One region of the Peribacillus sp. NPDC094092 genome, then DNA from elsewhere that is predicted to be linked to it. Evidence: a T-box and tRNA genes for the amino acid it is inferred to sense, from the RefSeq annotation. Region 1 holds a T-box; the other holds one or more tRNA genes.

What was found. A T-box is a leader RNA that pairs with one kind of tRNA and senses whether it is charged. The one in region 1 lies ahead of ACQKNS_RS12785 (valine--tRNA ligase), so its partner is inferred to be a tRNA-Val.
Region 2: it has a tRNA-Val gene. The T-box ahead of ACQKNS_RS12785 (valine--tRNA ligase) is inferred to sense a tRNA for this amino acid. The anticodon was not compared.

What each region holds. Positions count from the first base shown of each region.
Region 1 is NZ_JBNNUC010000002.1:783,775-790,685, reverse strand. Features, by position in the region: gene ACQKNS_RS12800 (bifunctional folylpolyglutamate synthase/dihydrofolate synthase) at 1-642, opposite strand, end outside; gene ACQKNS_RS12795 (ATP-grasp domain-containing protein) at 741-1,682, shown strand; gene ACQKNS_RS12790 (ATP-grasp domain-containing protein) at 1,651-2,493, shown strand; gene ACQKNS_RS12785 (valine--tRNA ligase) at 2,567-5,218, opposite strand; T-box leader at 5,262-5,490, opposite strand; gene ACQKNS_RS12780 (hypothetical protein) at 5,718-5,909, shown strand; gene ysxE (spore coat protein YsxE) at 5,966-6,911, opposite strand, start outside.
Region 2 is NZ_JBNNUC010000001.1:1,344,485-1,351,395, forward strand. Features, by position in the region: gene ACQKNS_RS06410 (GerAB/ArcD/ProY family transporter) at 1-75, opposite strand, end outside; gene ACQKNS_RS06415 (spore germination protein) at 86-1,660, opposite strand; partial or broken gene ACQKNS_RS06420 (IS6 family transposase) at 1,842-2,450, opposite strand; tRNA gene ACQKNS_RS06425 (tRNA-Val) at 3,115-3,186, opposite strand; gene ACQKNS_RS06430 (hypothetical protein) at 3,747-4,301, opposite strand; gene ACQKNS_RS06435 (hypothetical protein) at 4,301-4,906, opposite strand; gene ACQKNS_RS06440 (hypothetical protein) at 5,627-5,848, shown strand; gene ACQKNS_RS06445 (phosphatidylglycerophosphatase A family protein) at 5,866-6,423, opposite strand; gene ACQKNS_RS06450 (alpha/beta hydrolase) at 6,614-6,911, shown strand, end outside.

The DNA.
Region 1 (6,911 bases):
CGACGCTTTTTCTTCAATTACTTTTGCTGGTTCCCCGGCTGTGACTCCGCTGATGACAGGTGCCCCGCTTTTAATGATGCCCGCCTTCTCAAAAGCAATTTCCCCAAGTGTGTTTCCCAGGATGTTCGTATGTTCCAAAGAAATCGAGGTAATGATCGAAAGAAACGGCTGGATGACATTCGTTGTATCGAGCCTGCCTCCCAAACCGGTTTCCATCAAAACCAAATCCACTTCCTTTTTGCTAAAATAAGAGAATGCCATCGCAGTCAAAATTTCGAACTGGGTGGGACCATTCCCCTTAGTGTCCATCTCTTGAATGATCGGCCAAAGCTCCCGGAAGACAGCAATAAAATCCTTATCATCGATTTCATCCTCATTTATCTTCAGCTGCTCATTCATCCGTATTAAATAAGGCGAAGTGAAGGAAGCGACCCGAATGCCTTGGGCAAGCAAGATTTCTTTAATATATTGCAGTGTTGATCCTTTCCCGTTGGATCCTGCAATGTGAATATATTTCAGCAGCTTGTGCGGGTCACCTAATTCAGTTAACAATGCTTCCATCCTTGATAGGCCGAAATTCATGCCCAATTGAACTTGGCGCCTTTCAAAAAAATGATTGATTTCTTTCATGGTTGTAACCATTATCGTTGAGCCTCCTCTTTCTTTATACCGCTCTTATGCGTTAAGATTATTTTATCAATATATGAACGATTAACCTAGATGAAAGGTAGTGTTTTACCATGAAACCTTCAGATTTCCACTGTTGGATTGTCGTTAATGGCTATTTACAGCATGATAAGTTTTCGAGTTTGGCTTTGTTCATTAAAGAGGCTGCTGAAAGGAAAGGTATCATGGCAACCCTTATCCGCAATTCAGATCTCATTCCCTTAATCGAAAAAGGAGTGCCACTGCTAAAAGGTGCCTTTGATAAGCTGCCTGATTTTGTCCTGTTCATGGATAAAGACATTCATTTGGCGCGCCATTTGGAATTGCTGGGCATTCCAGTATATAACAGCAGTACAGCAATCGATATTTGCGACAGCAAAGCCAAAACACATCAAGCATTGACCGGTTATGGCATACCGATGCCGAAAACCATATTTCCCCCTTTTACGTATGAAGGGATTGAAAGGGTCCATATGGATGCTTTCATGCAAATCGGCAATGAACTTGGGTATCCCCTTATCGTTAAGGAAGCATACGGATCTTTTGGGGAGCAAGTATATTTAATCCAAACAGAGGATGAGTTACTGAAGACGATCCGCAATCTTGGCCACAAACCATTTATACTCCAGGAATTCATCGAGCACAGCAAAGGTCGTGATATTCGTGTGAATGTCGTGGGCGATCAAGTCATAGCAGCGATGCAACGCCATTCCGAGCAAGACTTCCGAGCTAATATGACGGCCGGGGGGCAGGCTGCACCATATACGCCCACTAGTGAAGAAGCACATCTTGCCATCCGATGTGCGCAGATTCTCGGTGCCGACTTCGCTGGCGTCGATTTGTTGTTCGGTGAAGAAGGTCCGCTTTTGTGCGAAGTGAATTCGAATTCGCATTTATTGAATATTTATGAATGTACAGGCATCAACATCGCTGATAGCATGTTCGATTATATCTTGAAAGAATTAGGAAAAGGAAGTGCATCTGATGAAAAACCAAACAGGCTGGTTGATTTATAACCGTGAGGATGCCTTGAAAAATAAGGGATACATAGATTGGATGCTTGACGAAGCAAGTAAGCTTGACCTTGATTTACACTTTCACTTTCGGGAAGACCTTAGAATCGGCCATCGTTTCAACGAGTTGTATGTGGAACATGGGACAAAGCCCATTTCATTGCCGGACTTTGCCATCGTCCGGACCATCGACCCTTTTTTTACAAAGCAACTTGAGCAACTGGGGATTGCTTGCTTCAACTCCTCCTTCGTATCGGAAATCGCGAACGACAAAGCAAAGACGCATCAATATTTGTCCTCACTGGGGATTCCAATGGCAGATACCGTATATTGTAACGGAAGGCCGAGTGCCGATGACATGGAGTTCCCTTTCATTGCTAAAGAAACACATGGCCGCGGCGGGAAACAAGTATATTTAATCGAGCATGCCGATGATCTTGCCGAACTGAATGATGGAAACTGGATCGTTCAAAAACCAGGCTTATTCGGAAGGGATATCCGCGTCTTCGTGATTGGGAAACAAGTGAAGGCTGCTGTACTTAGGGAATCCGCATCCAGTTTCAAGGCAAACTATACACTGGGAGGATCTGCTTCTCTATATGAGCTGACTGCTTCTGAATTAGCCCTTGTTGAAAGAGTAGTGGAGTCGTTTGATTTTGGCCTGGCCGGTATCGATTTCATATATGCGGAAGATGGCAGCCCCATGCTCAACGAAATCGAGGATGTCGTCGGCAGCCGGACATTAAGTGCACTAAGTGATATGAATATCGTACGGGAGTACCTTACATTCATAAAAGGAAGAATATCGTCCTAACTGAGTATTTTTCTTGAATAGCGATTACACACAAAAAGGATGAACCGGCTTCAAGCTGGTTCATCCTTTTGTTTTACAGTTGTTTCAGTTCGCTGATCCTGTGGATTACGGAGTCACGTTTTTCGCTATAGTCTTTTTCCTTGGCACGCTCTTCTTCGATGACGCTTGCAGGCGCCTTTTTAACGAAGCCCTCGTTGCCCAATTTTTTCTGTACGCGCTCAACTTCTTTATTAAGTTTGTCGAGTTCTTTTTCAAGACGTTTCACTTCTTCGTCAATATTGATCAGTCCTGTAAGCGGAAGGATTAGCTCTACACCAGTTACGACAGCTGTCATGGCTTGAGCAGGTTCTTCGACTTCGATTCCGATCGTCAATTGTTCAGGATTACAGAAACGCTCGATATAGCTGCTGTTTTTCTTTAATGTCCCTAGGATGGACTCATCTTTCGCTTTTAAGATCAAATTGATTTTTTTGCTTAGCGGTGTGTTCACCTCAGCACGGATATTACGGACGGCGCGGATGATTTCAACAAGCAGCTTCATTTCCTCGGCTGCAGCTGTATCCGTCAACCCTTCATACACTTCCGGCCAAGCGGCAACAGTGATGGACTCACCTTGATGCGGTAGGTTCTGCCAGATTTCTTCGGTGATGAAAGGCATGAACGGATGTAACAATCTCATCGTGTTATCCAGTACATAAGCCAAGATCGAGCGCGTCGTTTTCTTAGCTGCTTCGTCTTCGCCATATAGCGGAAGCTTCGCCATTTCAATATACCAGTCACAGAAATCATCCCAAATGAAGTTGTAAAGCACACGGCCCACTTCACCGAACTCATAACGGTCCGCAAGTCTGGTTACGTTTGAAATCGTTTCATTCAAACGCGTCAAGATCCATTTATCGGCTACAGACTTCTCACCGCTTAAATCGATTTCGTCATAAGTCATGCCATTCATGTTCATCAAAGCAAAACGGGATGCGTTCCAAATCTTATTGGAGAAGTTCCAAACCGCTTCCACTTTTTCCGTGCTATAACGAAGGTCCTGGCCTGGCGAGCTGCCCGTGGATAAGAAGTAGCGCAGGGAATCGGCACCGTATTGATCGATGACATCCATCGGATCGACACCATTTCCAAGCGATTTACTCATCTTGCGCCCTTGTTCGTCACGAACCAGTCCGTGGATCAGCACGTCTTCAAATGGACGTTCGCCCGTGAACTCAAGTGCTTGGAAAATCATCCTCGATACCCAGAAGAAAATGATATCATAGCCTGTCACAAGCGCGCCGGTTGGATAGTAGCGTTGGAAATCGACACTGTCCTTGTCAGGCCAGCCCATAGTCGAGAACGGCCATAATGCCGAGCTGAACCATGTATCCAGAACATCTGTATCTTGTTCCCAGTTTTCAGCGTCCGCAGGCTCTTCGTGACCTACATACACTTCACCCGTTTCTTTATGGTACCATGCAGGAATGCGGTGACCCCACCAAAGCTGACGGGAAATGCACCAGTCACGGATATTTTCCATCCAATGCAGGTACGTTTTTTCGAAACGGTCCGGTACGAAATGAACTTTTTCCTCATCGGTTCCCTTTTGAAGCTCAACAGATGCATCAGCCAACGGCTGCATTTTAACGAACCATTGGGTCGAAAGATATGGTTCAACAACAGCACCGCTTCTCTCTGAATGCCCTACTGAGTGAAGGTGATCTTCGATTTTGAAAAGTACTCCTTCTTCCTGAAGGTCCTTAACGATTTGTTTCCGGCATTCAAAGCGGTCCATGCCTTCATATTTTCCAGCCTTTTCATTCATCGAGCCATCTTCATGCATGACAAGGATGCGCTCCAAATCGTGACGGTTCCCGATTTCAAAGTCATTCGGATCATGAGCCGGAGTGATTTTGACCGCGCCTGAACCGAATTCCATATCGACATAATCATCACCGACAATCGGGATTTCACGGCCTGTGATTGGCAAGCGGACCATTTTTCCGATCAAGTGTTTATAACGATCATCTTCAGGGTGTACAGCAACGGCCGTATCGCCAAGCATTGTTTCTGGACGGGTGGTGGCAATTTCAATTTCACCTGATCCGTCAACCAACGGATATTTCATATGGTAAAATGCGCCCTGCACATCTTTGTAAATAACCTCAATATCGGATAACGCCGTTTTCGTGGATGGATCCCAGTTGATGATATATTCGCCGCGATAAATCAAGCCCTTGTTATAAAGCGAAACGAATACTTCGCGCACAGCTTTTGAAAGCCCTTCATCAAGAGTGAAGCGTTCACGTGTATAATCAAGTCCAAGACCGAGCTTTGACCATTGTTCACGGATATGGCTCGCATATTCCTCTTTCCATTTCCATGTCTCTTCGACGAATTTTTCACGTCCAAGGTCATAACGGCTCACGCCTTCCGCACGAAGCTTCTGTTCCACTTTCGCTTGAGTGGCGATACCGGCATGGTCCATGCCAGGCAACCATAAAACGTCATAGCCTTGCATCCTCTTCATCCGCGTCAATATATCTTGAAGCGTCGTATCCCAAGCGTGGCCAAGATGAAGCTTACCTGTCACGTTAGGCGGCGGGATGACAATCGTATATGGTTCTTTTTTATCGTCACCAGTCGTTTCGAAAAACTTTCCGTCAATCCACCATTTGTAGCGGCCTTTCTCTATCGTCTGCGGATCATATTTAGTCGGCATAGAAATTTGGTTCTCTTCCATATCATTTCCTCCTTTTAGGGCATAAAAAAAACTTCCATCATCACAAAAGGACGAAGGAAGTTGTTCGCGGTGCCACCTTTTTTCCGAAAAAGATAACAATCTCTTTCGGCTCTCAAATCGGATAACGGCTCTTCACCGGCCTTCGCTACTAAGAGGTTCACGAAGACTGCTCGCGGACGACTTCGGATGCTGCTGCCTGGAAACCTCGCACCAATTTGGTTTCCTCTCTGAAAAGTGCATTTCATCTTACTATTTCCGGTCTTTGCATTGATTTATATTCATATGTAAAATCATTGAATGCATATAGTATATAGTACAAAAAACATGGGGCCCCAGTCAATCATCTTTTCGCTTACTTTCTCAGGAATCATCCCATTTGATGCCATTCAAGTTCATTTTCTTTATTTTATCCTCAAGGAACAGTGAATGTGACGGCTGTTTCACCTTTTCCGCTGCCCACCCATAGAATATAAGAAGTCCTAAAAAGGAAGGTAATAATATGAAGCGAAGATATTCTCCCTACACTTTACCGCCTTGGGTGAAGAAAATCCGCGGTGTCTGCCAGCAGTTCATCGTCCCCTTTATCGTGTTCCAAGGATTACGTACGCTGATTTTCCCGACTTTCTTCGATATGCTCCTGCTAATCGCCTTTATTTTCCTAGCCATGTCTTTGTATTTCGACTGGATTTAAGTATTCCCTTACAGCAAAAAAATATACATGACTGGAGATGATCCAATCATGTATATTTAGCTTGGGGGTGATTGTTCTGCTTTGGCAGCCTCGGCAGCAGCCTTTTTCTGCTGTTCGATTTCTTCGATTTTCATCACCATGTATTCAATATTTTTCAAAAGCCAATATTGCCGCTGCAGTTGTGTAACATTATCAAGCTCTGAACGATGGCCCCTGCCATCGGAGTAACCCTTCACCAATTCCAAAGCTGACCCAGGGAATGCCAGATAACTTTGCATGAGCAGCAATTCTTCTTCTTTCAACGGAAAATAACGAAAATAGTTATATAGCCAGTCAACGCAGTCATCGCATTTGACAGGATAGGTCCTGGCCGATTTAACGAGAAATGGCAGTAAATCGAAATGCGGCGGAGCCGTATTCGAATTCTCAAAATTGATGAAGTAGCCATAACCTCGCTCATCATAAACGAAATGCTTCATGGAAACCTTTCCGTGCGTGACCACGGTTCGAACCTTTTCACTATCCTTCGTTTTTTCATACCAGGTTTCAAACTTCTTGATCGAGTATTTCAGTGCCTGTGAAATATCCGTGTAGAAAGAACAAACCGTCAGTTCGAATGGAGACATATACCACTTCTTTTCACAGCTGACAATATACTCATCGATAAAGTCCTTCTCGTTATTCCAGGTATCAAGCGTCCGCTCATAATGGGCTTCTCGTTCCTCGATATCCACTTGTATTTCCTTAACGGAAAGTGTATGCATCCGAGCGAGCTCCCTGAACATTTGCTTATGTTTCTCATCGCGCTCCCCGTCCCTTTCATTATTGAGCCAGGGCATCAGGTAATACAAACGTCCATTATGGAGAACGGCGTACCGCTGATCCATCGTTTGATAAATGGGAACGATCCGGTTATAGCCGCGATGGTACAATTTTTGAACATTCTTGATAAAATCAATGCCGTTCTGCGGTAACATGGATTTCAAGGCAAATGTACCGCGA
Region 2 (6,911 bases), on a different contig from region 1:
GACCCCCATTTGGGTCCCAACAATTAAAAAAATATATTGCAGGAGGGTGATTTCATTATGAGTGTATTTTTTCATTTTCCTCACCTTATCTTTTAGGCTTTCCTTGACGATTGGATTGAATGGTCCTTACACTTTTTGGTCGTGTAATCATTTTCCATAAAGGAAAACGAATAAATGAGTCCTTCATATCAGCAAACCGGAAAGGAGCTAATGGGCTTGCATACGGAGTTCCCAGTGATTCAAGACTAATTAAATGGACAATCAACGTCATGGCACCAATCATGATTCCGGTACTTCCAAACATGACTGCTAATAACATCATGGGAAATCGCAGCATTCGAATAGCCGTCCCCATGTCATAACTTGGAATGATAAATGAGCCGATTGCCGTTGCAGAAACGACAATCACCATAATATTGCTTACTATACCTGCCTGAACAGCTGCCTGTCCGATCACAATTCCTCCCACAATTCCAACCGTTTGGCCTATTGGAGCCGGAAGACGAACGCCTGCTTCTCTCATCATTTCAATGGTAACCTCCATCAGGAGTGCTTCTATGATTGGCGGAAAGGGCACAACCACCCGTGATTCGGCTATGGATAAAAAAAGCTTTAAAGGAATGACTTCGTAATTATAGGATATAATGGCTACATATGTTGAAGGTAGAAATAATGTGATCATAAAAGCGAAAAATCGCAGCAACCGTATCAATGATGCAGCTAACCAGCGTGTGCTGTAATCATCAACACTCTGAAGAAAAGACATTAATGTTACCGGAGCAATTAAAACAGATGGCGAACGATCGACGATAACGGCAAATCGACCTTGAAGAATATGTGAAGCTGTTGCGTCCGGCCTCTCGGTTAATATAAACTGAGGAAACGGGGAATATGGGTTATCTTCAATGAGTTCAGATAGTTCACCAGTATTAATTATCACGTCCATTTGAATTTGTTTGATTCTGTCTTCAAGTTCCTGCAGTACTTCTTCACTAGCAACATCTCCCAAATAAACGATAAAGACCTTTGACTTTCCGCGAACACCGACTGTAAGTTCCTTAATGATCAATTCTCGGTTAGGAATGTATCTTCGCAACATTGCTACATTCTGGCCTCCGGTCTCTACAAATCCCTGATGGGCACCTTTCAGTGATGTTTCTAACTTCGGATCTTCAATCGCTCTTTGAGGCCATCCTTTTGTATCCAAAAGAAACGCTTTAGTTTCCCCTTGGATGAATAAGGCGCTGTCACCTGCAAAAAGTGCATTTTCAACGGAGTTCCATGAATGGACGTCTTCAACATCCCCTACAGTTGCAGGCAATCCCTTCTTTGGGTCGAAAGAGGATTGCATCACGGCATTTAGAACGCTATTGCTTATTGAATTTTTATCTGTTAAACCATCTACGTATACTAAAGCTGCCTTTGTTCCATTTCCGGCGAATTCGAAGTGGCGAATCACCAAATCCGGAGCATGGTGAAACATCTGCTGAAGTACTTGTATATTCATCGATAAATCAGGATACAGCGGATAATGATCTATCGAACTAAGTTTTTCTGAATAAACATTTTGGTTTGTTTGCTGGTATTTTGAAGAACGTTTCCTCTTAAATAAACCGGAGAAAAAAATATGAATCGCCCCCCTTTCTCTCAGATTTATCATTTCTCGCATAAGAAGAAATATACTCGATGCAGTAAAAAAATTAGACTAAGATGCTGCAGAAGGAGACGACCCGCTCTTTACGGTTCTAGTGCAAATATACCTGTTAGAAACATAGAACTTCAATGTCCTTTTCATCTATGAATTATGATGCTACTCCAAATAATTTATGTATGAATTCAATCTAACTTTGGACAGACTTCACCCCTTGTTGAAGTTGTCCTTTATTCAGCATATGCATTATCTCCACTCCACTGATGATCTGTTTGGCTGTTTGAAACGTTTTTAATGCTAGCATAGAACGGACTCGCTTCTTTATAAAGCGCTGATCTTGCTCCACTATGTTATCCTTCTATTGCTATAGGATAAGCAGGATTCTTATCGACCGACCTGACACGAGACTTAGAAACATGAAAAGACCGCAAGGCTTTCTTGAGGAAGCGCTTTGCAGCCTTTTTGTCACTTGTTTTACTGAAATAAAAATGAATCGTGTTTCCTTTGGAATCCACAGCACGATACAGATACATCCATTGACCTTTTACTTTGATGTACGTTTCATCGACTCTCCAGGAGTCATTTGTTTACTTTAGATGACGACGTACCCTTTCATCTATTCCGGTCCATATTGATGAAGCCAACGCATAACCGTTGTGTGAGCCATATATAAACCGTGTTCTTCCATCTTCTCCACTACATTACGAAAGCTCAAGTTGTACCGCAGGTACCATCTCACTGTTAACAAAATCATGTCAGGTTGATAATGTTTCCACTTGACTAAACTTTGCTTTTCCATACTGACCACTCATCTTTTTTAGAGTAATAGTATCAGTATGTCCAAGATTTAGAGATTATTTACAATTATCTTGAAGTTTTTGCACCAGAACCCTCTATATAGCCAGCAACATATAAAGCCAGCTCTTCTCTATATAGCACCTTTATTTGTCTTAAACGAGATAAAATGTATTCCCTTCTGGCCCAATTGGCAGGTAACCTGCTTCAAGCAGTTCTACTATAGGTAAAAAAAGATTCGGTTCTTCAACCAGTATTGAATAACAGGAGTGTGGTAATGTCCTGTAGATTCTAAAATGCCCATAGGCATCTACCATGTCTCTTTTCAAACTCTTTTACAAAGTCTAAAAAAGATCTAATTCCTCTTTGATGTGCTTCATTGAAAAGCTCGTCACACACGGTTTAGATTGATCAAAAATGCCTGAACTTAACTCTCTCCTTTAGCAACATCCAGACCAACAACTGGAATCATTGTTTAGAGCATTACGCCCATATGATGCCCAACCAAGATGATGAAGTGGCAGATATTTTCCACAACGCCCTTCAGAAGTCACGTTAGCAAAATGTGAGCAAATCACTATCATTGATTTAAACTCTCATCTAGTAAGACAAAATAAAAAAAGACCCAAATCCCTGTGATATCAAGGATTTGAGCCTTTGTTAGTTGATGACCTGTGAGGGATTCGAACCCACGACCCCTTCCCTGTCAAGGAAGTGCTCTCCCACTGAGCTAACAAGTCGTATGTAAATCAAGCTCTTTAGAGCTTGGTTTTAAACCTTACTTAGTTGCTTACTTCTTTACTGGACAAGATTTATTATATAGTGGTATTCAAAATAAAACAAGTAGTTTTGCTAAAAAAGTTTTTATCGTAAAGTGGCCTGGGAAAGTTAATCCTTGAAAGTTGCAAGCTTGTAAGAATCAGTTCAATATTTAAACGATTACATCTTAATGATTTCCCTATATCCATTATCCCCTATTCTTCGTAAAGCAGCCCAAATGAGAAGGTATCTTTTGTAGTCCAATACTGTTGTTGTCTTTATTTTAGTCATGACAATGGGAGTTGACTCTGAGTGTTCAATAGAGTTTACCCTCTTTTCCCGATAACCGCTTTTTTGAACAAAGTCAAAGAAGATAAGAAGCCAGCAGGATCTGACCCAAAAATTTCTCAGAATAGAATTCAACTAACCATTTATGAGGAGAATCCTAGGCTCCTACACATAAGATTTTCTCAACTTTAATTAACAAATAGGATGTCTATGTGCTCAATCTAAGACTTAAGCAAAAAAGCAGAAAAGATCTTTACATAGGAGAGGGGAATCTAGCAGCTTGAAAGTTGGTTAAAGGTGCCTCTGCTAAAATTTCTCCGTTTGCACCTGCGCTAAATATTACTTGTACCCGATCTCCGGCTTGTAACTGAAGGATTGTAGTAATCGATAGCTGAATAGGTCTTGATCTCTCAAAGAAGTCGTTTTCAATATCTATATCATCTCCGTTTACGTTAATTGAAATGGATGCTTTGTATCCTTCTTTTGAAGAACGTATTTTTTTGTCTTTTGGAGAATGACTTTTTTTACAATAATCACAGTTGCAGCTATTTCTTTTACAATAATCACATTTGCACTCTTTTTTGTTTTTTGAGGAATTATCACTTTTTCTTTTTGACGGACAAAATGAGACTTTTGCTGTTATCTCATAAATTCCATTCTCAGTTGGAATAAATGTTGATATATGCGGGTTATATTCATTTGCTAAATCAAATTGTTCAGTTTGGTATAAAACTTTTACAGAGGGAGTAACCGCTGCTTTGTAAAGTTGCGGTGTGTTCTTATTAGCCTTAAACGCAGATGCTCTCACTAGATTTTGTTTCTTATCTTCACAGTGACAGTCATCGGGTTTCTTTTGATCGCATATACAGTCATTGTGCTTCTTATGACAACAATGGCAATCATCCGGTTTCTTCGGAATACAAATACAGTCATTGTGCTTCTTATGACAACAGTGGCAATCATCCGGTTTCTTTGGAATACAAATACAGTCATTGTGCTTCTTATGACAACAATGGCAATCATCCGGTTTCTTCGGAATACAAATACAGTCATTGTGCTTTTTATGACAACAATGGCAATCATCCGGTTTCTTCGGAATACAAATACAGTCATTGTGCTTTTTATGACAACGATGGCAATCATCCGGTTTCTTCGGAATACAAATACAGTCATTGTGCTTTTTATGACAACGATGGCAATCATCCGGTTTCTTCGGAATGCAAATACAGTCATTGTGCTTCTTATGACAACAATGGCAATCATCCGGTTTCTTCGGAATACAAATACAGTCATTGTGCTTTTTATGACAGCTATGACAATCGTCCGGTTTCTTTCGAACACAAATACAGTCATTGTGCTTCTTATGACAGCTATGACAATCGTCCGGTTTCTTTTCCATACAAATACAGTCATTGTGCTTCTTATGACAGCTGTGACAATCGTCCGGTTTCTTTTGAACACATTTCTTATTAAGATATGTGGTGTCTACAAAGGAATTACAATGTGAAATAGTATAATGAGTTTTAATTATAATCACCTTTTCTTTTTTATTTTCTGGTTATTTTATTCACTAAAAGAAAAGGTGTTTGTACAATATGGTACAAAGTAAATATAAAACTAATTAAAACAGCAAAAATCCAATGATTTATAAACCAATTTTAAGAAGGGTCGTAGGAAGTCATATTAGAAAATTATCTTCTTCACTTTTTTCAAACACTTAAAAAAAACACTAAAAAAGAACACAATTAGCGGTCTCTTTTATTTGTTCAAAATCAGCAATGAAAATGAACTAATTTAATTAAAGCGTGGAAACAGATTCTCTCTTCTCTACCTGACAATGAGATGAGGTATAATGCACTTCAGTTGGGATTGGTGAAGAAGCAGCCATTGTACTTCTGCGAGGACCGTTAGAAGAAAGGTCAGAAGGGGAAGTTGAAGAGCTAAAAGAAGATGTTACAAAACAGCAATACATAATTTGTTATTTGTTTTTTAGTTAAAAATACACCCCATTATATTAAAAAGTGTTTGTTTTATCCCACCACAAAAAAGAACTAACGTTCCCTTTTCACTTGCATACAAAACGTATGTTCGCATATAATGATAGCAAGCAAGTCAGCAAAGGAGTGACAGGGAATGAAATATATACTTCGTAAACATATGGAAGAAAATGCTCCATTGGAGATCATTTATCTCTCCGAACAAGGGAAGATTACGCAGAGGAAAATTCAGGTGCTTGAGATTTACCCAGGCCATATTCACGCATTCTGTTTTCTAAGGCAGACAAAACGGACATTTAAAGTGGCCAATATCCTTTCTGCCCGCCTCATTAAGGCCCGGTTTGACAGGTCTGGATGAAGATTGTTAATCAAGGTTCAACCTATTAACTCTTCTTCTTCCTGGATGTCCTTTTCCTGTTCAGTTAACGATTCTTCTTCATCCCTCAGACGATGAGCTAACCTTGAGGCGGCACTCGCGGCAATGCTTGCAACGATATCATCCAGGAAGGTATGCACGATTCCTTCTTGCTTCTTATCAAGTTCGTGTATGACGCCTATTTTATTTTTATCCAAATGGCCAAAGGTCGTTACAGCAATGCTTCCGTAACCGAGAACTGCACCAAAGGCAATCGTTTCATCCACTCCGAATAGCCCTTCATCGGACTCAACGATCGATTGAAGGGGTTCTGATAGCTTTTTTTGCTCTGCCAGTTTATCCAGCTCCACACCGACTAAAATGGCATGTTGAATTTCCCTTTTCAACAGGACACGCTCAACGCTGTGGATGCATTCCTCCAGCTTAAGATCAGCTTTGTACGGGAACTGCAATTCGTAAACGATTTTTGCAATTGCCTCCACACTGACACCACGCTCTAATAATGTTCGTTTAGCCGCCTTTGTTACTTCCCTGCTGTGTACGTGTACATCTGCCATTTTATTCGCCACCTTTTTTTGTATTATTTTTCTATATCCTTGTATTATACCACCTTATAATTTAAATTTTTAGAAAATATGGCGAAAATTTTATATTCTAAATTCTTGTCACGGGAAAAAGTCGCAAGGCTATGCTAAAATAATCAAGTAAGTTGTTTTTCATTAATATTTATCATTGAGGTGCGGGAAAATGAGTTTACGCAAAGGCACAATTAAAGAGTACATGTTTAAAAGCGAAGCTTTAGCAGAAGAATTGGAACTGCTTGTTTACTTGCCTGCTAACTTTTCGCCATTGTATAAATATTCGCTTGTGATTGCTCAGGATGGCCGTGATTATTTTCAAATGGGCCGAATTGGCCGGGTAGCAGATGAACTGTTAGGGAACGATGAGATCGAGAATATCATCATTGTCGGCATTCCCTATAAAGACCGCTTTGACCGCTGGCGCAAATATCATCCGGACGGTGAACAGCACATTGCATACATAC